Linked DNA regions of Halioglobus japonicus. The protein of the gene in region 1 binds, or shares a complex with, the protein of each later gene. Links are inferred from orthologs where the notes say so. Each region holds a gene or a part of one and is shown on either strand. Other genes may lie near its edges.

Region 1 (10,988 bases):
GTAGGCGTTGGAGGACTGTGACTCCAAAGCAGTGAGTCGCTGGGTGCGCTGGTTTTCATTGGCCAGCCCTGATCAGGTCGAGCGGCGTATCGGCATTGATGCGGTGCCCGGCGGCACGGTGTTTCGCAGCGATACCTTTGACGACTGGCGAGCGCGGAAGCTGGATTTTGAAAAGCGCACAGGCGTCAGCTGGAGCCTCGACTATATCAATGCCTACCTGCATGCCACCGAACGTCCTGGCGAAGATAAGGGCGTTGGCGGTGCGTTGCGGTTTCTGGGCGTGTGGGAAGCCTACACCGGTGCAGGCGCAGATTCCGGGGCGTTGATCTGGAAGGTGGAGCATCGCCATGCTTATGGCAGCCGTGTTTCACCACAGGGCCTGGGTAGTGAAATAGGTTACGCGGGACTGCTGCACCTGACCCTCAGCGATCAACAGGCGAGGCTGACCAACCTGTACTGGCGCCAGCGAATGTTCGACGGCAACCTGGTGGTGTTGGGCGGCTGGCTGGACACCAGCGACTACGTGGATGTGTACACCCTGGCCAGCCCCTGGACCACTTTTTTCAACTACGCCTGTTCCACCGGCAGCACATCCATGCCCGTTCCCAACGAAGGTCTGGGCCTTGCCGTTGGCGGTTATCTCAACGACAACCTGTACGTGGTGGGTGGCTTTGCCAATGCGAATTCAGATCCCCACGATCCCCTTGAAGGCTTCGATACGTTCTTTGAGGAGCGGGAATACTTCAAACATGTAGAGATTGGCTGGAACGGCAGTCGCGAGCAGGCGTTCCCGAACAATGTTCATCTCACGTTGTGGCAGGTGGATGAGCGAGAGTATGCGGGTGTCGAAGAGGGGTGGGGTGCGAATCTGTCGTGGAGCAGGTTATTCAATCGCCACTGGACAGTATTCCTACGCTGCGGCTATGCCGACGATGGCGGCGCAATACTGGAAGAGTCTGTGAGTACCGGGTTTGCCTGGGCGAAGGTCGCCGGCGGCAACCAGTTGGGTGTGGGCGTCAACTGGGGGGTGCCGATGGAGAGCACCTATGGGCCTGACCTGCCAGAACAGACTACTGTCGAGGCCTTTTACCGGATACAGCTCTTCGAAGAACTGGCCATTACCCCCGATGTGCAATACATCCGCAATCCGGCACTGAATTTAGAGGAAGATTCGCTCTGGGTGTTTGGTGTGCGAATGCGCCTGGCGTTTTAACGCGGCAAAATCGCCCCGCGGTGCTGGATAACCCGGGCTGACATGTTTGCCCCGCGGCGACCGCTTCTGCCAGTGATTTGCCGGCTGCCAGCTCACCCAGCAGAGTACCGCTGAAGGAATCTCCGGCGGCGGTGGTGTCCACGACATTGGCCACCGGTGCGATTACATGCTTTGCGGGTGCTAAAGGATCGCCGTACAGAATATCTGCAGGTCCATTTTTCAACACCATTGTAGCGACGCCTTTGTCATGCAGATAGGCGCCGATGCTTGCGGCATGAGTCAGGCCGTTGAGTAGCTCAAGGTCTTCCACTCCCGGTAATACCAGATCGCTGTAGCTGAGCATGCGGTCGAACGCCGCCTGTGCGGCGGCTTGGCTAGACCACAGCCGCGGCCGGTAGTTGGTATCGAAAATGATCTGGGTGCCGCGGGCCTTGAGGGCGTCCAGCATTGGCCAGATCGCGCCGGGCGTTTCGGCTTCCGCCAATGCCAGCGAAATGCCCGACAGGTAGAAGCAATCCGGAGCCGGATCCGCCAGGTTTAGCTGCTGCTCATTCACGAGTTGCAGCGTGTGGCGGGCGGCAGATTCGGAGCGCCGATAAATAAAGCTGCGTTCACCTGCTGCACCGTTGTGGATAGAGTACAGCCCTACATGTCGCTCGGGGTGGCTTAGCAGCAGGCTTGTATTCACGCCCTCGTCTGCGAGCGCTATGCGCAGCGCATTGCTGAACGGGTCATCACCCAGAGCACACAACATTCGTACCAGGGTGTCGGGGTTGGCCCGGCGCAAATACACCGAAACGCTGTATACGTCGCCGGCAAAGCCCTGTTGCAACTGGCCCTGCTCATCGTAGGAGAGCTCTACCATGCATTCGCCGAAGATCACCAAGTCGCGCATGGGTATTCCGAAAACTAGAAGGGCATGTCGCCCCACTTGAATTGAAGTGCCGTAAGCGCCGCCAGGGGTGCAGTCTCAGTGCGCAGCACTCGCGGCCCAGTCGCAGCGACAGGAAATCAGCGGCTTCGGCGGCTTTAATTTCACTCGTGCTGAGACCACCCTCGGGACCGATCAACAGTGCCACCGACGCCGGCGCGTCGTCACTTGCGGGCAATGGATCAGCGCGATGGTGCAGTACCACTTTCAGTTGTGCTGGCTGAGCCTCGAGCCAGGCGGCGACGGGGGCAATGTCGCTGACAACGGGCACGATATTGCGGCCGCACTGTTCACACGCACTGATCGCTATCTGCTGCCAGTGCCCGATTTTTTTAGCTGCGCGATCGCCTTTCAGTTTCACTTCGGTGCGTTCGGTTTGCAGGGGTGTAATGCTGCTGACGCCTAGCTCAGTGGCTTTTTGAATCACCCAGTCCATGCGATCACCACGTGAGATGGCGATACCCAGGCTGACCCGTAGTGTCGACTCCAGGTTGCAATCGTCGAAAGCGCCGGTTTGCACCGTCACCTGCTTCTTGCCGACCGAAGTAATCACCGCCGGATACTGGCCGCCGGTGCCGTCAAACAAAACCAGTTCAGCGCCCTCCTGCATACGCAGGGCGCGGGCCAGGTGCTGGCTGGGTCCGGCCTCAAGCTCGACGATACTATCGGGCTGCAACGCCTGGGCAGTGTGAATTCGGGGAATGCGCATGCGGGCATCCTACTACAGATTTTGCAGTCGGTCTGAGGTTTTGAAGAAGGGGAAGCAGGAACTGCGAATCGCAGTTCCCAGAGGCTGAACAACAGGTATCAAAGGCCCAGGTTGTTGTAGATTTCCCGGGTGGGCTCTACCTGGTTCATGGTGTAGAAATGGATGCCGGGGCAACCGGAATCCATCAGGGTCTGGCAGAGCTGGGTGACAACTTCGAGGCCGAACTTGCGCACGGATTCCAGGTCGTCGCCATAGCCTTCCATCTTCCGGCAAATCCAGCGCGGGATTTCGGCGCCACAGTTACGCGAGAAGCGCGCCAGATTTTCGAAGTTGGTAATCGGCATGATGCCCGCGTAAATCGGCTTGTCGATACCCGCCGCCATACACTGATCGAGATAGTAGAAATAGGCTTCCACATTGTAGAAGTACTGGGTGATAGCGCTGTTGGCGCCGGCATCCATTTTCTTCTTGAGGAAGTGAATGTCGCTGTCGTAGCTCTTGGACTCGGGGTGAATTTCCGGATAGGCCGCCACTTCAATATTGAAGTGGTCGCCGGTTTTTTCCCGGATAAAGGCCACCAGGTCATTGGCGTGCACCAGCTGCATGGCGGTGCCCATGCCGGAAGGCATGTCACCGCGCAGTGCAACCAGGCGTTTGATGCCGCGCGCCTTATAGGTTTGCAGCAGTTCCGCCATGGTGTCCTCGTCATCACCGCCGAAGCTGATGTGAGGGGCAACATCGACACCCGCCTCGCGCATGGTGGAAACCACACCCAGGGTTGTGTCCCGGGTGGTGCCGCCGGCGCCGTAGGTGACCGAGAAGAATTCAGGATTCAACTCGTTCAGCGCCGGGGTGGTCTCGTTCAGCAACTTGTCCTTGCCCGCGTCAGTTTTCGGCGGGAAGTACTCAAAGCTGATTCTTGGCTTGGCCACAGTGTCTCCTTTCTATTCTTGGCTTGCTTAGTACTTGTAAGCTTCGGGCTTGAAGGGGCCTTCCACGCTCACGTTGATGTACTCGGCCTGCTCGGAGGTCAGCTTGGTCAGAACCGCACCGAAGCCGCCGATCATGTGCGCAGCTACTTCTTCGTCCAGCTTCTTGGGCAGTACTTCTACCGACAGTGCCGCAGGCTTCAGCTCGGCTTCGAGGTCGGCGAACTTGCGCTCGTACAGGTAGATCTGCGCCAGTACCTGGTTGGCGAAGGAGCCGTCCATGATGCGCGAGGGGTGGCCGGTGGCGTTACCCAGGTTTACCAGACGGCCTTCAGACAGCAGGATCAGGTGATCGTTGCTGGCCTGGTCGCGGTATACCTTGTGGACCTGGGGCTTCACTTCTTCCCACTCCCAGTTGCGACGCATGTAGGCGGTGTCGATCTCGTTGTCGAAGTGGCCGATGTTGCACACCACGGCGCCGGATTTCAGTGCCTTGAGCATGTACTCGTCACACACGTTGTAGTTACCGGTGGTGGTGACGACCAGGTCGGTGTTGCCGAGCAGATCGCGGTTAACGCACTCGTCGTTACCCTGGTTGTTGCCATCGATGTAAGGCGAGACGACTTCGAAGCCGTCCATACAGGCCTGCATGGCACAGATCGGGTCGATCTCGGATACTTTTACGATCATGCCTTCCTGGGCCAGTGACTGGGCAGAACCTTTGCCCACGTCGCCGTAGCCGATAACCAGCGCTTTCTTACCGGCCAGCAGGTGGTCGGTGCCGCGCTTGATAGCGTCGTTCAGGGAGTGGCGACAGCCGTACTTGTTGTCGTTCTTGGACTTGGTGACAGAGTCGTTCACGTTCACCGCAGGCACTTTCAGGGTGCCGGCTTCCAGCATTTCCTGCAGGCGATGAACGCCAGTAGTCGTCTCTTCGGTGATGCCGTGGATGCTTTCCAGCATGGCGCCGTACTTCTCGTGCAGCATGGCCGTCAGGTCGCCGCCATCGTCGAGAACCATGTTGGCATCCCAGGGCTGGCCGTCCTTGAGGATGGTCTGTTCCAGGCACCAGTCGTATTCTTCTTCGGTTTCACCTTTCCAGGCGAAGACCGGGATACCGGCGGCAGCGATCGCCGCAGCAGCGTGGTCCTGGGTGGAGAAAATGTTACAGGAAGACCAGCGCACTTCGGCGCCCAGCGCAGTCAGGGTTTCGATCAGAACGCCGGTCTGGATGGTCATGTGGATACAACCCAGAATCTTGGCGCCGGCCAGCGGCTTGCTGTCCGAGTACTTGGCGCGCAGGGCCATCAGCGCGGGCATTTCGCCTTCGGCGATGTCCAGTTCTTTGCGGCCCCATTCAGCCAGGGCGATATCAGCGACTTTGTAGTCGGCAGTGGTTTCAATGTTTTCTGCAGTGCTCATTGCTCTTTCCTCTAATTGGGGACAGACCCCATTAAAAATTGGGGTCTGTCCCCCTTTTTCGGTGGTTTACAGTGCGGCCTTGAGGGCCTCAGCTTTGTCAGTGGCTTCCCAGGTAAAGTCTGCATCTTCGCGGCCGAAGTGGCCATATGCTGCAGTTTTACGGTAAATCGGGCGTTTCAGATCCAGCATGTCGACCAGGCCCTTGGCGCGCAGGTCGAAGTGTTCGGCCACCAGCTCAGCGATTTTCTCATCGCTGAGTTTGCCGGTACCGAAGCTGTTCACTGAGACAGATGTGGGTTCAGCAACACCGATAGCATAGGACACCTGGATCTCACAGCGGTCAGCCAGGCCCGCTGCAACGATGTTCTTGGCCACGTAACGGCCTGCGTATGCAGCTGAACGGTCTACCTTGGAGGGGTCCTTGCCGGAGAAGGCGCCGCCGCCGTGACGGGCCATGCCGCCGTAGGTGTCAACGATGATCTTGCGGCCGGTCAGGCCACAGTCGCCAACCGGGCCGCCAATGATGAACTGGCCAGTGGGGTTGATGTGGTACTTCGTGTCTGCGTGCAGCCACTCAGCGGGGAGGGTTTCCTTGACGATCATGTCCATTACAGCCTCGTGGATATCTTTCTGGCTGATATCGGGATCGTGCTGGGTAGACAGAACAACGGCATCGATGGCCACGGGCAGGCCGTTCTCATAGCGCAGGGTTACCTGGCTCTTGGCATCCGGGCGCAGCCAGGGCAGAACGCCGTCCTTGCGCAGTTGGGCCTGCTTTTCCACCATGCGGTGAGAGTAGTAGATGGGGGCAGGCATCAACACCGGTGTTTCCTTGGTGGCGTAGCCAAACATCAGACCCTGGTCGCCGGCGCCCTGTTCCTCGTGGGCGCCTTCGCCTTCATTCACACCGATGGCAATGTCGTGAGACTGCTTGCCAATCGCATTCAGTACGGCACAGGAGGCGCCGTCGAAGCCCACATCGGAGCTGTCGTAGCCAATGTCGAGAATGACCTGGCGAACCACGTCTTCGAGGTCGACATAGGTAGAGGTGGTCACCTCACCGGCGACGACGGCCATACCGGTCTTAACCATAGTTTCAACCGCCACGCGGGCGTCTTTGTCGTCGGCCAGGATGGCGTCCAGTATGGCGTCAGAGATCTGGTCTGCCATTTTATCTGGATGGCCTTCTGAGACCGACTCAGAAGTGAAAATACTGTACTCACTCATTGGGTTTTTCCTTTCTTACTGCGTGTTATCCGGGGTGGCCGAACAGGCGCACCTGTACTTGAAATCCATTGCGTTGGGCCAGATAGGCACTGGCCAGGTCGGTGAGGCCAGCGTCGCTGGCCCATTCGGTGAGTTGCGCCGGGTCGAAACCCAGCCACAGATCACCGCAATTCTCGCGTGCCCAGCCCTGGTCGTGTGCGCACAGGTCAGTGACCAGCACGGCGCCGCCCGGGGCGAGGCGGGCGGCCACATCCTTGAGGATCTGGCCGGGAGCAGGGGTATGGTGAAGTACCATGTTGATCACAGCACAGTCGGCCTGGAGCCCCTCGAGGGCGTCGCTCGCCGTGTCGCCGTGAATGAACTCGATGTTGTCCGCGCCCGCTGCCTGGGTTTTCTGGCGGGCCTGCTCAAGCATCATGGCTTCGATGTCGAGGGCCACTACGCGGTCAAACTGCGGTGCCAGCTCCAACAGGAAGCTGCCGTCGCCGGGGCCCACTTCCAGGGCTGTGCCGCGGTGGGTCAGGGGCGCATTGCGCAATACTTCGGCCACGGTGCCTGCGTATTGTTCGTAACTGGCAATGAGATCCTGCTGCTGGCGAAACTTGTGGGCATTGTCGCGGAAAAAATTGCGCGAGTTGGCTTCGCGCTGTACATGCAATTCACTGAGGGCAAGCTGGGTTTGCTCGGGCAGCTCGATCTGGTCTACCGATTCGAACAGAGCGGCCTGCAGTGCTTCCAGTTCGGGGCGCTGACCCAGTTGGGCGCGGCGGTAGAAGATGGCGTTGCCCTCGCGGCGGGTTGCCACCAGGCCGGCGCCCGCCAGCACTTTCAGGTGATGGCTCAGCGCGGGCTGGCGAATGTCGAAAATGCTGCACAGCTCGGAAACGCCAAAGGAATCTTCGCGCAATACGCGTAGTACCTGCAGGCGCAGCGGATCTGCGCTGGCCTTGCACAGGGCGGCGAGATCGCTGGCCAGGGCTTCGCCCGGCATGGAAATGGCTTTTTCGACTGAAGACATGGCGCAGGAGTGTAGCAGGGAAATAATTGTATATCAAAATTATTTGATATAGTTCGAAAGGCGAAATCAAAATTATTTGATATGGCAGTGCTGGCGGGGCTTGTAGCGGTATTATTGTCGTTGCTGTTCGCCGCCTGTTACGCGAAAATAGCGCCCTTTTCTAACCCGGCCCCACCCGCCAACACGGAGATACCGATGTCTTCTTCTCGTATTGAACTCGCTAACGCCATCCGCGCCCTGTCCATGGACGCGGTCCAAAAGGCCAATTCCGGCCACCCTGGCGCTCCCATGGGTATGGCCGATATTGCCGAAGTATTGTGGAACGATTATATGGTCCACAACCCGGCAGATCCGAGCTGGGCCAATCGCGACCGCTTTGTGCTGTCCAATGGTCACGGTTCAATGCTGATCTACTCACTGCTGCACCTGACCGGCTACGACCTGCCGATGTCTGAGATCCAGAATTTCCGTCAGCTGCACAGCAAGACCCCCGGCCACCCTGAATACGGCTACACGCCGGGCGTTGAAACCACCACAGGCCCTCTGGGCCAGGGCATCTCCAATGCAGTGGGTATGGCGGTTGCCGAGAAAGTACTGGCGGCACAATTTAACCGCGACGGTCACGACATCGTTGATCACTACACCTACGCGTTCCTCGGCGATGGCTGTCTGATGGAAGGTATCTCCCACGAAGTGTGCTCCCTGGCCGGTACCCTTGGCCTGGGCAAGTTGATCGCCTTTTACGATGACAACAACATCTCCATCGACGGTGAAGTAGAAGGCTGGTTTACCGATGACACTCCAGCGCGCTTCGCCAGCTACGGCTGGCAGGTGATTAACGATGTGAACGGCCACAGCTCCTCCGAGATCAAGGCCGCTATCGAAGCTGCCCGCCACGAGCCGGGCAAGCCTACACTGATCTGCTGCAAGACCATTATCGGTAAGGGCTCACCCGGTAAGCAAGGCACCGAGTCCTGCCACGGCGCGCCCCTGGGTGGCGACGAAGTGGCTGCGACCCGCACCGCCATCGACTGGCCGCACGATCCGTTTGTTATTCCCGAGGAAATCTACGCCGGCTGGAATGCCCGAGAGAAGGGCGCTGCTGCCCAGGCCAAGTGGGACACTGACTTTGCCGCATACCAGTCTGCTCACCCCGAGCTGGCCGCTGAGCTCCAGCGCCGCCTGGCGGGGGACCTGCCTGCAGATTTCTCCGCCAAATCGGACGCCTATATTGCCCAGTGCCAGGAAGAGGGTGCCAGTGTTGCATCGCGCAAGGCTTCCCAGAACTGCCTGAACGCCTATGGCCCGCTGCTGCCTGAACTGCTTGGCGGTTCCGCCGACCTGGCAGGTTCCAACCTGACGATCTGGAGCGGTTCAAAAGGCATCAGCAAGGACGATGCAGACGGCAACTACCTCTACTACGGGGTACGTGAGTTCGGTATGGCGGCCATGATGAACGGCATCGCCCTGCACGGCGGCTTTATCAACTACGGCGCCACCTTCCTGGTATTTATGGAATACATGCGCAACGCCGTGCGTATGGCTGCGCTGATGAAGCAGCAGTCCATCTTTGTATTTACCCACGATTCTATCGGCCTGGGTGAAGATGGCCCCACTCACCAGCCCGTGGAGCAGGTCGCGTCCCTGCGCACTACACCGAACATGAACACCTGGCGTCCCTGCGACACCGTTGAATCTGCCGTTGCGTGGAAGACAGCCGTGGAACGCAGTGACGGCCCCAGCGCGTTGATCTTCTCTCGTCAGGGCCTGCCCCATCAGGATCGCAGCGCGGCCCAGGTGGCGGAAATTGCCCGCGGTGGTTATATCCTCAAGGACTGTGAAGGTACGCCCGATGCGATTCTTATTGCCACCGGCTCGGAAGTACAACTGGCCATGGCCGCTGCCGAGCAGCTGGCAGGCGCCGGCAAGCAGGTGCGCGTGGTTTCCATGCCCTGTACCGAAATTTTTGAGGCCCAGGATGCGGCATACCGCGAGGCAGTGCTGCCCTCCGATGTGCTCGCCCGTGTAGCGGTGGAGGCACTGCACGCCGACTACTGGTACAAGTACGTGGGCCTGGACGGCCGTATCGTGGGTATGACCAGCTTCGGTGAGTCTGCACCTGCCGGCGAACTGTTCAAGGAATTTGGCTTCACCGTAGACAATGTCGTGGCTGCGGTAGAAGAGGTTCTAATCGACTAATATAGAGGTCCGTTCTGGATGATCCGGCTGGCGATAAACGGGTACGGCCGCATCGGTCGCTGTGTGTTGCGAGCGCTGCACCAGAGCCCACTGCGCGAGCGAATGCAGGTGGTGGCCATTAACGAGTTGGCAGATGCCGGCACGGTCGCCCACCTCACCCGCTATGATTCCACCCACGGTCGTTTCCCTGGAGATATTCAGGGTGACGACCAATCGCTGGTGGTCGACGGACAGTACATCCAGCTGTTACGTCAGGATACGATCGACAGCCTGCCCTGGCGTGCGCTGGACGTCGACCTGGTCCTGGAATGTACCGGTGCCTTCACTGATAGGTTGACGGCGGAACAGCATCTGGAGCAGGGTGCGGGGAAAGTCCTGTTCTCTCAGCCTGCCCAAGCGGATGTTGATGCGACGATCGTCTACGGCATCAATGAATCCCTGCTGCAGGCACAGCACACCGTGGTGTCTGCCGCTTCCTGTACCACCAATGGCATTGTGCCCGTGATCCAGGCGCTGCATGACAGCCTGGGCATTGAGAGTGGCGTGATTACCACAATCCACTCGGCCATGAACGACCAACCGGTGCTGGATGCTTACCATCATACGGACTTGCGCAAGACCCGCGCCGCATCCCACTCGATAATCCCGATTGATACCGGGCTTGCCCGGGGTGTGGAGCGCATTCTGCCGGAGATGGGCGGGCGCTTCAGTGCCCAGGCACTGCGCGTACCGACCTTGAATGTCTCGGCCATGGACCTGACCGTACAGGTGGAAAGGGACACCGATATCGATGCGGTCAACGATGCCCTGCGCAGTGCCGCGCAGACCGTTTTCCAGGGCGTGCTGGGCTATACTGAAGAGCCGTTGGCGTCCTGTGATTTCAATCAGGACCCTCACTCCAGTGTTGTCGATGCCAGTCAGACCCGCGTCAGCGGTCAGCGGCTGGTGAAAGTGCTTACCTGGTTTGATAACGAATGGGCCTACGCCAATCGCATGTTGGATGTAGCTGCCCACTGGACAAGTTTGTAGGAGAACAACCCCATGTCCCTGAATGTGAAACTGATGAAAGACCTCGACCTGAAAGGCAAGCGGGTACTTATCCGTGAAGACCTTAACGTGCCGGTCAAGGATGGGGCAGTGGCGTCCGATGCGCGCATCCGTGCAGCGCTGCCCACGATTCAGCAGGCCGTAGCCGCCGGGGCCAAGGTTATTCTGATGTCTCACCTGGGTCGCCCCACCGAGGGTGAGTTTGAAGCCCAGTACTCCATGGCACCGGTAGCCGAACACCTGGCCGGCCTGTTGGGCCAGAAGGTGACGTTGGTAGAAGACTGGAAGCTGGG
Region 2 (8,806 bases), 1.1 Mb from region 1 along the record:
CTCAATCACTCGCGGAATGTCCGTAAAGCGAATTCTCTCGTCCAGAAATGCCTCTACCGCCACCTCATTGGCAGCATTACAGATAGCCATGGCCGTGCCACCGCTCGCCACCGACTCACGGGCCAGGCGCAAACAGGGGAACCGCTGCTCGTCCGGAGCCTCGAAATCGAGCCTGGCGGTGGTAATCAGATCCAGCGGCGCCACGCCGGCATCCACCCGCTGGGGCCAGGCTAGCCCGTAAGCTATGGGGGTACGCATATCGGGATTGCCGAGCTGGGCAATCACCGAACCGTCCACATACTGCACCATGGAGTGAATAATACTCTGCGGGTGCACAATCACATCAACCTGTTCCGGGCCGACATCAAAAATCCAGCAGGCTTCGATAAATTCCAACCCCTTGTTCATCAGGCTTGCGGAGTCTACGGAAATCTTGCGCCCCATGGACCAGTTAGGGTGCGCGCAAGCCTGATCCGGGGTGGCCTCGGCCATTTGCGCGTGGGTCCAGTTGCGGAACGGGCCACCAGAGGCCGTCAGCAAAACCTTACTCACGCCCTTGAGTTGAGGGCGCGCCTCGCTATCAGCGGGCATGCACTGAAAAATCGCGTTGTGTTCGCTGTCGATAGGCAACAATCGGGCGCCTGAATCGCGCACGGCCTGCATCAGGAGATGGCCTCCCATGACCAGCGACTCCTTGTTCGCCAGCAACAGAGTTTTGCCCGCTCGCGCCGCCGCGAGGGTAGAAGGCAGGCCGGCGGCACCGACGATGGCCGCCATGACACAGTCGACTTCCGGGGCAGTCACAACCTGCTCCAGGCCTGCATCACCACACAATACCTCGGTGACCGAACCCGCTGCCAGCCCCTTGCGCAGGGCCTCAGCAGCCCTTTCATCAGCCATAACGGCATAGCGCGGCTGGAACTGCTCACATTGGGCAAGCATGGCGTCTACCGAGCGGTGTGCGGCCAGGGCATACACCTGGAAATCTTCGGGGTGGCGCCCGATCACATCGAGGGTGCTGACACCAATAGAACCTGTGGACCCTAGAACAGAGACCTGACGTACCGCACTGCTCATCGTCACCAGCCCGCCAGAACCAGACCCAGGGTAAATACCGGTGCGGCTCCACAGAGACTGTCGAGACGGTCGAGGAAACCACCGTGACCCGGCAGCAGGCTACCGCTGTCTTTGCAGCCACTTTCGCGTTTGACCATGCTGACGGTCAGGTCACCCACGACTGAGGCAATACTGGTCGCCACTACAATGGCCAGCACGGCCAGCAGGGAAATATGTGCGCCCTGGGCGGGCAGGAAAAACCACAACGCAACACCGACCGCAGCAGCGGCAATCTCACCACCCCAGAAACCCTCCCAGGTTTTCGCGGGCTGACCGCCGGCGCCAGCTTGTGTTTGCCCAGGGACTTCCCGCTGAAATACGCACCGACATCCGCTGCCACAACGATGACCACCATGGAAATCAACAACAGGCCTCCCTGAGAGAAGCTCAGCAGGTAGATCGCCGCTGTCCAGGCCGGCGCAAGCACCAGCAACCCGATCAGGGAGCGCATCCACCGGTTACTCCAGAGCACCGCACTTCCCGGGTAGGACTTAATCCACAACAGGGCAAATGACCACCACAGGGTCGCCAGACCAAGAATCGGCTGAACCTGTTCACGAGCCGGGTTTTGACCCAAGCCGCATGTTACGTAGATAACACCCAGTACGCTGCCCAGCACTGCTACAAACAGGCCTCTGGCAGGGGCACTTTCCCAGCCGGCCAGACGCGACCATTCCCAACCGCCGGCGAGCACAATCAGGGCAATCGCCAACGCCAGAGCAGGGACCGAGAGAAAGGCGATAGCGGCGAGAAAGAGGCCCGCCATTATCAGCGCAGTAATAATGCGCTGCTTAAGCATCGAGATCTGCTCCTGCCACCAGGCCATCGGGATCACGCAGCCCGAAACGCCGTTCGCGGCGGCTATAGTCAGCCAGCGCCCGGGCGAATTCCAGTTCGCCAAAATCAGGCCACAGAGTGTTCGTGAAATACAGCTCACTGTAAGCGAAATGCCACAGCATGAAATTACTGATACGAGCATCGCCCCCGGTGCGTATGCAAAGGTCGGGGCGCGGCAGGTCGGCAATAGAGATATTCCGATCAATCATCTGAGCGTCGATGCTGTCGGGGTCAAGCTCTCCCAATTGGGCCTGGCGGGCCAGCTTTTGCGCTACCTGGGCGATGTCCCACTGGCCGCCGTAATCTACCGCAATCACGACAGTGGCCTCGGTATTGCCAGCAGTGAGATGTTCAGACTGCTGCATCAAGCGCTGCAGGCGGCCACTGAATCGCGAGCGCTCGCCAATAAACCGCAGGCGAATACCGTCCTTGTGCAGTTCGCGCACTTCACTGCGCAAATAGCGCGACAACAGGGCCAGCAATGCCCGCACCTCGGGCAGCGGACGACCCCAGTTTTCACTGCTGAAAGCAAATAGGGTGAGCACTTCAACGCCGTGGTTACGGCAGGCTCGGAGAATATTGCGGACTGCTTCTACGCCGGCGCGATGGCCGGCTGGGCCGGGAACGCCGTTGCGCTTTGCCCAGCGATTGTTGCCATCCATGATGATGGCAACATGCCGTGGCACAACGGTTTCGCGACTGTCAGTTTCGCCCCGCGAATTGGATTCAGACATGGCTGAGACCAGGGCTAAGGGCCCTAGATCTCCATGAGGTCGGCTTCTTTCTCAGCCAACATTTTTTCAACTTTGGCAACGAAGCCGTCGGTGAGCTTTTGCACCTCATCCTGACCGCGACGCTCATCGTCCTCAGAAATTTCCTTTTCCTTGACGAGGTCCTTGAGCATGCCATTGGCATCGCGACGGGCATTGCGAATAGAGACGCGAGCAGACTCCGCCTCCTGGCGCGCCTGGCGAATATAGCCCTTGCGGGTTTCCTCGGTCAGCATCGGCATCGGGATACGAATCACCTCGCCTGCCGTCGCCGGGTTCAGGCCGAGGTCGGACTTCATAATCGCTTTTTCAATGGCCGGGATCATAGTCTTGTCCCAGGCAGTCAGAGACAGGGTGCGTGCATCTTCCACGTTCACGTTAGCCACCTGATTCAGGGGGTATCGGAACCGTAATACTCTACCTTCAGGCCATCAAGCAGGCTGGGGTGCGCACGGCCTGTGCGGATTTTGTTGAAATTGTGATTCAGCGCGTCGAGGCTTTTTCCCATGCGCTCTCCAGCTTCAGATTTAATATCGTCGATCACGTTTATGATTCCTCCTGTGGCGCCGATTGTTCAATCAAAGTACCGTCATCGCCACCGCGGACGATATTGAGCAGGGCGCCCTGCTTCTCCATTTCGAATACCCGCACCGGCATATCGTGATCCCGACACAGGCAAATTGCGGTGAGGTCCATCACCTCAAGTTTTTTGTCCAGCACCTCATCGTAAGTGAGGCGATCATACTTAACGGCATCCGCCACTTTCATGGGGTCGGCCGAGTACACGCCATCGACCTTGGTCGCCTTGAGCACCAGCTCCGCATCGACCTCGATGCCTCTAAGGCAGGCCGACGAATCTGTGGTAAAGAAGGGGTTACCGGTGCCTGCTGAAAAAATAACCACATCACCGTTATTCAACGCTCGAATGGCCTTGCGGCGATCATAGTGATCTACCACGCCACTCATGGGAATCGCAGACATGACCTGGGTTGAGATGTTGGAGCGTTCCAGCGCGTCGCGCAGTGCCAGTGCATTCATCACCGTGGCCAGCATGCCCATATGGTCACCGGTGACCCGGTCCAGACCCGCTGTCTGCAGCGCGGCGCCGCGGAACAGATTACCGCCACCTACTACCAGGCCCACCTGCACACCAATACCAACCAACTGGCCGATTTCCAGCGCCATCTGGTCGAGCACTTTGGGGTCAATGCCAAAAGCTTCACTGCCGGTCAGCGCCTCGCCGCTCAACTTGAGCAGAATGCGCTTGTACTTCTTTTCACCAGTCATCTGGGGCATATCTCACCTCTCCTGAACTGGGACGCTATCTTACAGGAACAAGGCCCGGCACCCCAGCGACAATTTCGGCAAATTCAAACGAAAAGAAGCCCGCGAACGGGCTTCTCAGGAACTGCCTGGTGCTTACAGGAAAGCCAGCAACGCCCAGATAACAGCCGTCAGTGCGACACTGCAGTGAATGACACCTTTCACTGAGGTCATCGGGCCAGTTTTACCGAACAGGGCGTTGGCTTCGAGCGCCAGAATAATCGCCGCGCACGCGCCGACACCGGCCATGCTGATATCGGCAATGTACAGGTGCTTGGAACCGAGCATACCGAACAGCATGGGGCCAGAAAACAGCGTATTGGTGCGTGATGCCAGGCCAGCCTTCGCAGCCGCTGCAGGGCCGTCGCCTTCTTTCAGGCCAATAACAATCTGCTGGTTAGGCCAGATGATGAGCCATACGTTCAGGAACATCAGGATACCCGCCAGGGAGCCAATCCAGATCACCGGCATACCTTTGAGGTTGGTTGATGCACCGACCAGGTGCAGCAGTACCAGACCGGTAAGGAACGTGAACATGGCGCCCCAACGGAACCACCACAACGCGCGCGGAGCCAGTTTCTTTACGGCATCGGCCTTGGCGTCTGCCTCGGCTTCCTTGAAGTATTCTGTCTGTACGAAGTTGAAGTAATAGAGCAGGCCGATCCACGTAATGCCAAACAGCACGTGGGCCCAGCGGAAAATAAACTCGAGAATCATGCGATACCCCCCTTTTTAATTGTTGTGGTCGCCCGTTGATTATACACTTGCGCCGGCGCCGCGAAAGGCGCGATTTCTAGCCCCTACGCTTCGTAGGGGTTTTCCTGTTGTACATCCACCACTACCGACATTGAGGACACTGCTCATGGCCTTTGAACTGCCTGCCCTGCCCTACGCCAAAGATGCGCTCGAGCCCCACATCTCCGCCGAGACGCTGGAATTCCACTACGGCAAACACCACCAGACTTACGTCGACAAACTGAATGGCCTGGCCGCAGCCAATGGCCTGGAAGGCAAAACTCTCGAAGAAGTCGTAAAAACCTCTGAAGGCGGCGTCTTCAACAACGCGGCCCAGATCTGGAACCACAGCTTTTACTGGAACTGCCTGAGCCCCAATGGCGGCGGCGAAGCCACCGACGATATCGCTGCAGCCATCGATGCAGCCTTCGGATCTTTCGACGCGTTCAAGACAGCCTTCACCGAAAGCGCCATCAACAACTTCGGCTCTTCCTGGACCTGGCTGGTCAAAAATGCAGACGGCTCCGTGGCCATCGTTAACACTTCCAATGCTGCTACCCCGCTGACTGAAGAAGGCGTGACACCGCTGCTGACAGTCGATCTGTGGGAGCACGCCTACTACATCGACTATCGCAATGCGCGCCCCAAGTACATGGCAGCCTTCTGGGCGCTGGTTAACTGGGAATTCGTCAACGCGAACTTCGCCTGATTTCGCATCGCGAAACAACAGAAAAGGCCCTGCACCGATCCCGGTGCAGGGCCTTTTTTATGAATCAGTGATTTCCCCTGGCGGGAAAATACTCAGGCCATCAGTGCCTTGAGGCTCTCCGCATCCAACTGCTGTGCCTGCTCAAGCGCGGCAAACAGCGGCGCGCGAACGCGTTCCTTGGTGGCCTTGTGCGCAGCCATATTAATGCCAGACAACTGTTCTGCCACAGCAACAGCACGCGCCATCACACCGTCCACATCAACGGCTTCATCCACGTAGCCCGCCGCTACACCACCGTCAGCGTTGTACAATACGCCACAGTTAACGGCCCGATCAAAATGCGCCGGGGCAAGCTTGGCCCGGGCAATCTCTACCCCGAAGTAAGGCAGCGTCATACCGATAGCTACCTCATTCAGACCCAGCTTAAAGGGCCCTGAGGCTCCAATACGGTAATCGGCCGACATCAGCATAATCGCACCCATGGCCAGGGCATGGCCGGTAACGGCCAGCACTACCGGGGTTGGGAAGGTCAGCATACGCCGGGCCAGATCGCCACCACGGGTAACGAGATCCATCATCGCATCGCCACCCTGCCCCATAACGGAGAGATCGAAGCCCGCCGAAAACTTGCCAGCGCGCCCCGCAAGGACAACGACCTTGCCCGCGGCTTCAGCCTGATCGAACGCAGCACCAAGCTGCTCGAGCATCACAAATGAAATGGCATTGGCCTTGCCGTCATCCATCTGGATCAGGCAGTACTTTTCTTCTTCGGTGAAGGTGACGATTTGTGACATGGATACCTCTGGAGGGATTGTTCTGTTCTGAGGGCGTATACCGTAGTGCAAACCGGCGGCAAAGGCCACCAAAACCGGGCCAGCATTCGGGGACAGACCACATTTATTAGGGGACCGACCGCACTCCCCGGGTCGTACCTTGTTCTCTCCCCAAATAAATGTGGTCTGTCCCCTACAGCGCGGTCGATCCCCAAACAATTGTGGTCTGTCCCCAAAAAATGTCCCCCCCAAAAAACGAAAAAGCCCGGCACTGGGCCGGGCTTTTTGGGTTTGCCTGAGAGGCTGGGCTTACATCATGCCGCCCATGCCGCCCATGCCGCCCATGTCTGGCATGGCAGGTGCCGCCGCAGCCGCATCCTGAGGTGCATCGGCAACCATTACCTCGGTGGTGATCATCAGACCAGCCACGGAACCAGCGGCCTGCAGCGCAGTGCGGGTTACCTTAGCGGGGTCGAGAATACCCATCTCGATCATGTCGCCGTACTCGCCAGTGCCAGCGTTGTAGCCGAAGTTGCCTTCGCCATTGCTGACCTTGTCCAGTACCACAGAGGCTTCGTCACCAGCGTTGCCGACGATCTGGCGCAGAGGACCTTCCATGGCGCGCAGCGCAGCTGCAATGCCGTGGTTCTGGTCTTCATTGTCGCCTTCCAGACCTTTGATAGCCGCAACAGCGCGCACCAGGGCAACACCACCGCCGGCAACAACACCCTCTTCCACCGCAGCGCGGGTCGCGTGCAGGGCGTCTTCAACGCGGGCTTTCTTCTCTTTCATTTCGATCTCGGTGGCGGCGCCAACCTTGATGACTGCAACACCGCCAGCCAGCTTGGCAACGCGCTCCTGCAGCTTCTCACGATCGTAGTCGGAAGAAGTGTTTTCGATCTGGGTGCGGATCTCGCCCACACGCGCCTGGATAGCAGCAGCTTCACCAGCACCGTCGATGATAGTGCTGTTGTCTTTGTCCATGGTTACGCGCTTGGCGGTGCCCAGGTGTTCCAGAGTGGCGGACTCGAGGTCCAGGCCCACTTCTTCAGAGATCACAGTACCGCCGGTCAGGATAGCGATATCCTGCAGCATGGCCTTACGACGGTCACCGAATCCAGGTGCCTTACAGGCAGCAACTTTAACAATGCCGCGCATGTTGTTCACAACCAGGGTGGCCAGGGCTTCGCCTTCAACATCTTCGGCGATGATGACCAGCGGCTTGGAAGCCTTGGCAACCTGCTCCAGCAGGGGCAGCAGTTCGCGGATGTTGGAGATCTTCTTGTCTACCAGCAGGATGAAGGGCGCTTCGGATTCGACGCTCATGCTGTCCTGGTTGTTGATGAAGTAGGGAGACAGGTAACCTCGGTCAAACTGCATACCTTCAACCACGTCCAGCTCGTTTTCGAGGCCGGAACCTTCTTCAACAGTGATAACGCCTTCTTTGCCAACCTTGTCCATGGCTTCGGCGATGATGTCACCTACCTGGGCGTCGGAGTTAGCAGAGATAGTGCCTACCTGGGCAATCGCCTTGGAATCTTCACAGGCAATGGAAGCTTCCAGGATCTTCTCAACGGCAGCCGCAACAGCCTTGTCGATACCGCGCTTGAGGTCCATCGGGTTCATACCAGCGGCAACAGACTTCAAGCCTTCGTTGACGATGGACTGAGCCAGTACTGTGGCAGTAGTAGTACCGTCACCAGCCACGTCAGAAGCCTGGGAAGCAACTTCCTTCACCATCTGCGCGCCCATGTTTTCGAACTTGTCTTCCAGTTCGATTTCCTTGGCAACAGATACACCGTCTTTAGTGACGGTAGGAGCGCCAAAGGCTTTGTCGAGGATTACGTTGCGACCCTTGGGGCCGAGAGTTGCCTTAACGGCGTTGGCGAGTGTGTTCACGCCGTTGAGCATGCGAGAGCGAGCGTCGTCGCCAAAAAATACGTCTTTTGCTGACATCGTCTAAATTCCTTAAAACTTAATCTGGTCGTGTTCTATTCGGGCGGGTCTTATTCGACCACAGCGAAGATCTCGCTCTCACCCATGATGATCAGTTCTTCACCGTCGATTTCGATGGTGTTGCTGCCGGCGTACTGGCCGAAGACCACGGTATCGCCAATTTTTACGGCCAGGGGCGTACTTCGCCGTTATCCAGGACCTTGCCTTCACCAACTGCAACGATCTCGCCCTGATTGGGCTTTTCCTTGGCGGAACCGGGCAGCAGAATGCCACCTGCACTGGTTTCTTCCTCTGCGTTGCGACGAACGACCACGCGGTCGTACAGGGGACGGATACTCATTTGTCTGTTTCTCCTAGTGACAATGTTATGAGAGCCCTCAGCGGGGCGCTGCTAGGTTCATGGGGCCGCCCCGGAGCATTTCAAGGGGCGGTTAGCACTCTTTTTAAGAGAGTGCTAATTCTAGTGCGAGTTACGGCGGGGTCAAGGGGCTGGACAGAAAGGCCTGAAAGTAAATTTATACCCTTATTTTCAATACCTTATGGCCTCATATCGTCATCGACACGGCGAAATTGCCCCTCGATAACGG

What was found.
Region 2: the proteins of metK (region 1) and groL are in contact, whole or in part, in a cryo-EM structure (PDB 8P4O), measured with the Escherichia coli proteins. The link is inferred for Halioglobus japonicus from one-to-one orthologs.

What each region holds. Positions count from the first base shown.
Region 1 is NZ_CP019450.1:711,114-722,101, forward strand. The notes cover bases 4,352-7,126. They hold metK (methionine adenosyltransferase), read right to left. Parts: upstream 6,432-7,126; coding sequence 5,271-6,431; downstream 4,352-5,270. Other genes in these bases: ahcY (adenosylhomocysteinase), read right to left, coding at 4,352-5,204; BST95_RS03450 (ArsR/SmtB family transcription factor), read right to left, coding at 6,457-7,126. Outside these bases: BST95_RS03420 (carbohydrate porin), read left to right, coding at 32-1,213; BST95_RS03425 (sugar kinase), read right to left, coding at 1,119-2,108; BST95_RS03430 (16S rRNA (uracil(1498)-N(3))-methyltransferase), read right to left, coding at 2,056-2,853; metF (methylenetetrahydrofolate reductase [NAD(P)H]), read right to left, coding at 2,952-3,785; more of ahcY, read right to left, coding at 3,813-4,351; more of BST95_RS03450, read right to left, coding at 7,127-7,449; tkt (transketolase), read left to right, coding at 7,645-9,648; gap (type I glyceraldehyde-3-phosphate dehydrogenase), read left to right, coding at 9,667-10,677; BST95_RS03465 (phosphoglycerate kinase), read left to right, coding at 10,690-10,988. UniProt on the Escherichia coli protein: Catalyzes the formation of S-adenosylmethionine (AdoMet) from methionine and ATP.
Region 2 is NZ_CP019450.1:1,838,550-1,847,355, reverse strand. Bases 5,897-8,806 are described here. They hold groL (chaperonin GroEL), read right to left. Parts: upstream 8,220-8,806; coding sequence 6,573-8,219; downstream 5,897-6,572. Other genes in these bases: BST95_RS08665 (FxsA family protein), read right to left, coding at 8,757-8,806; BST95_RS08680 (crotonase/enoyl-CoA hydratase family protein), read right to left, coding at 5,897-6,284. Also shown: ispC (1-deoxy-D-xylulose-5-phosphate reductoisomerase), read right to left, coding at 1-1,077; uppS (polyprenyl diphosphate synthase), read right to left, coding at 1,908-2,687; pyrH (UMP kinase), read right to left, coding at 3,270-4,019; BST95_RS08690 (antitermination protein NusG), read right to left, coding at 4,143-4,763; BST95_RS08685 (Fe-Mn family superoxide dismutase), read left to right, coding at 4,909-5,490; more of BST95_RS08680, read right to left, coding at 5,583-5,896.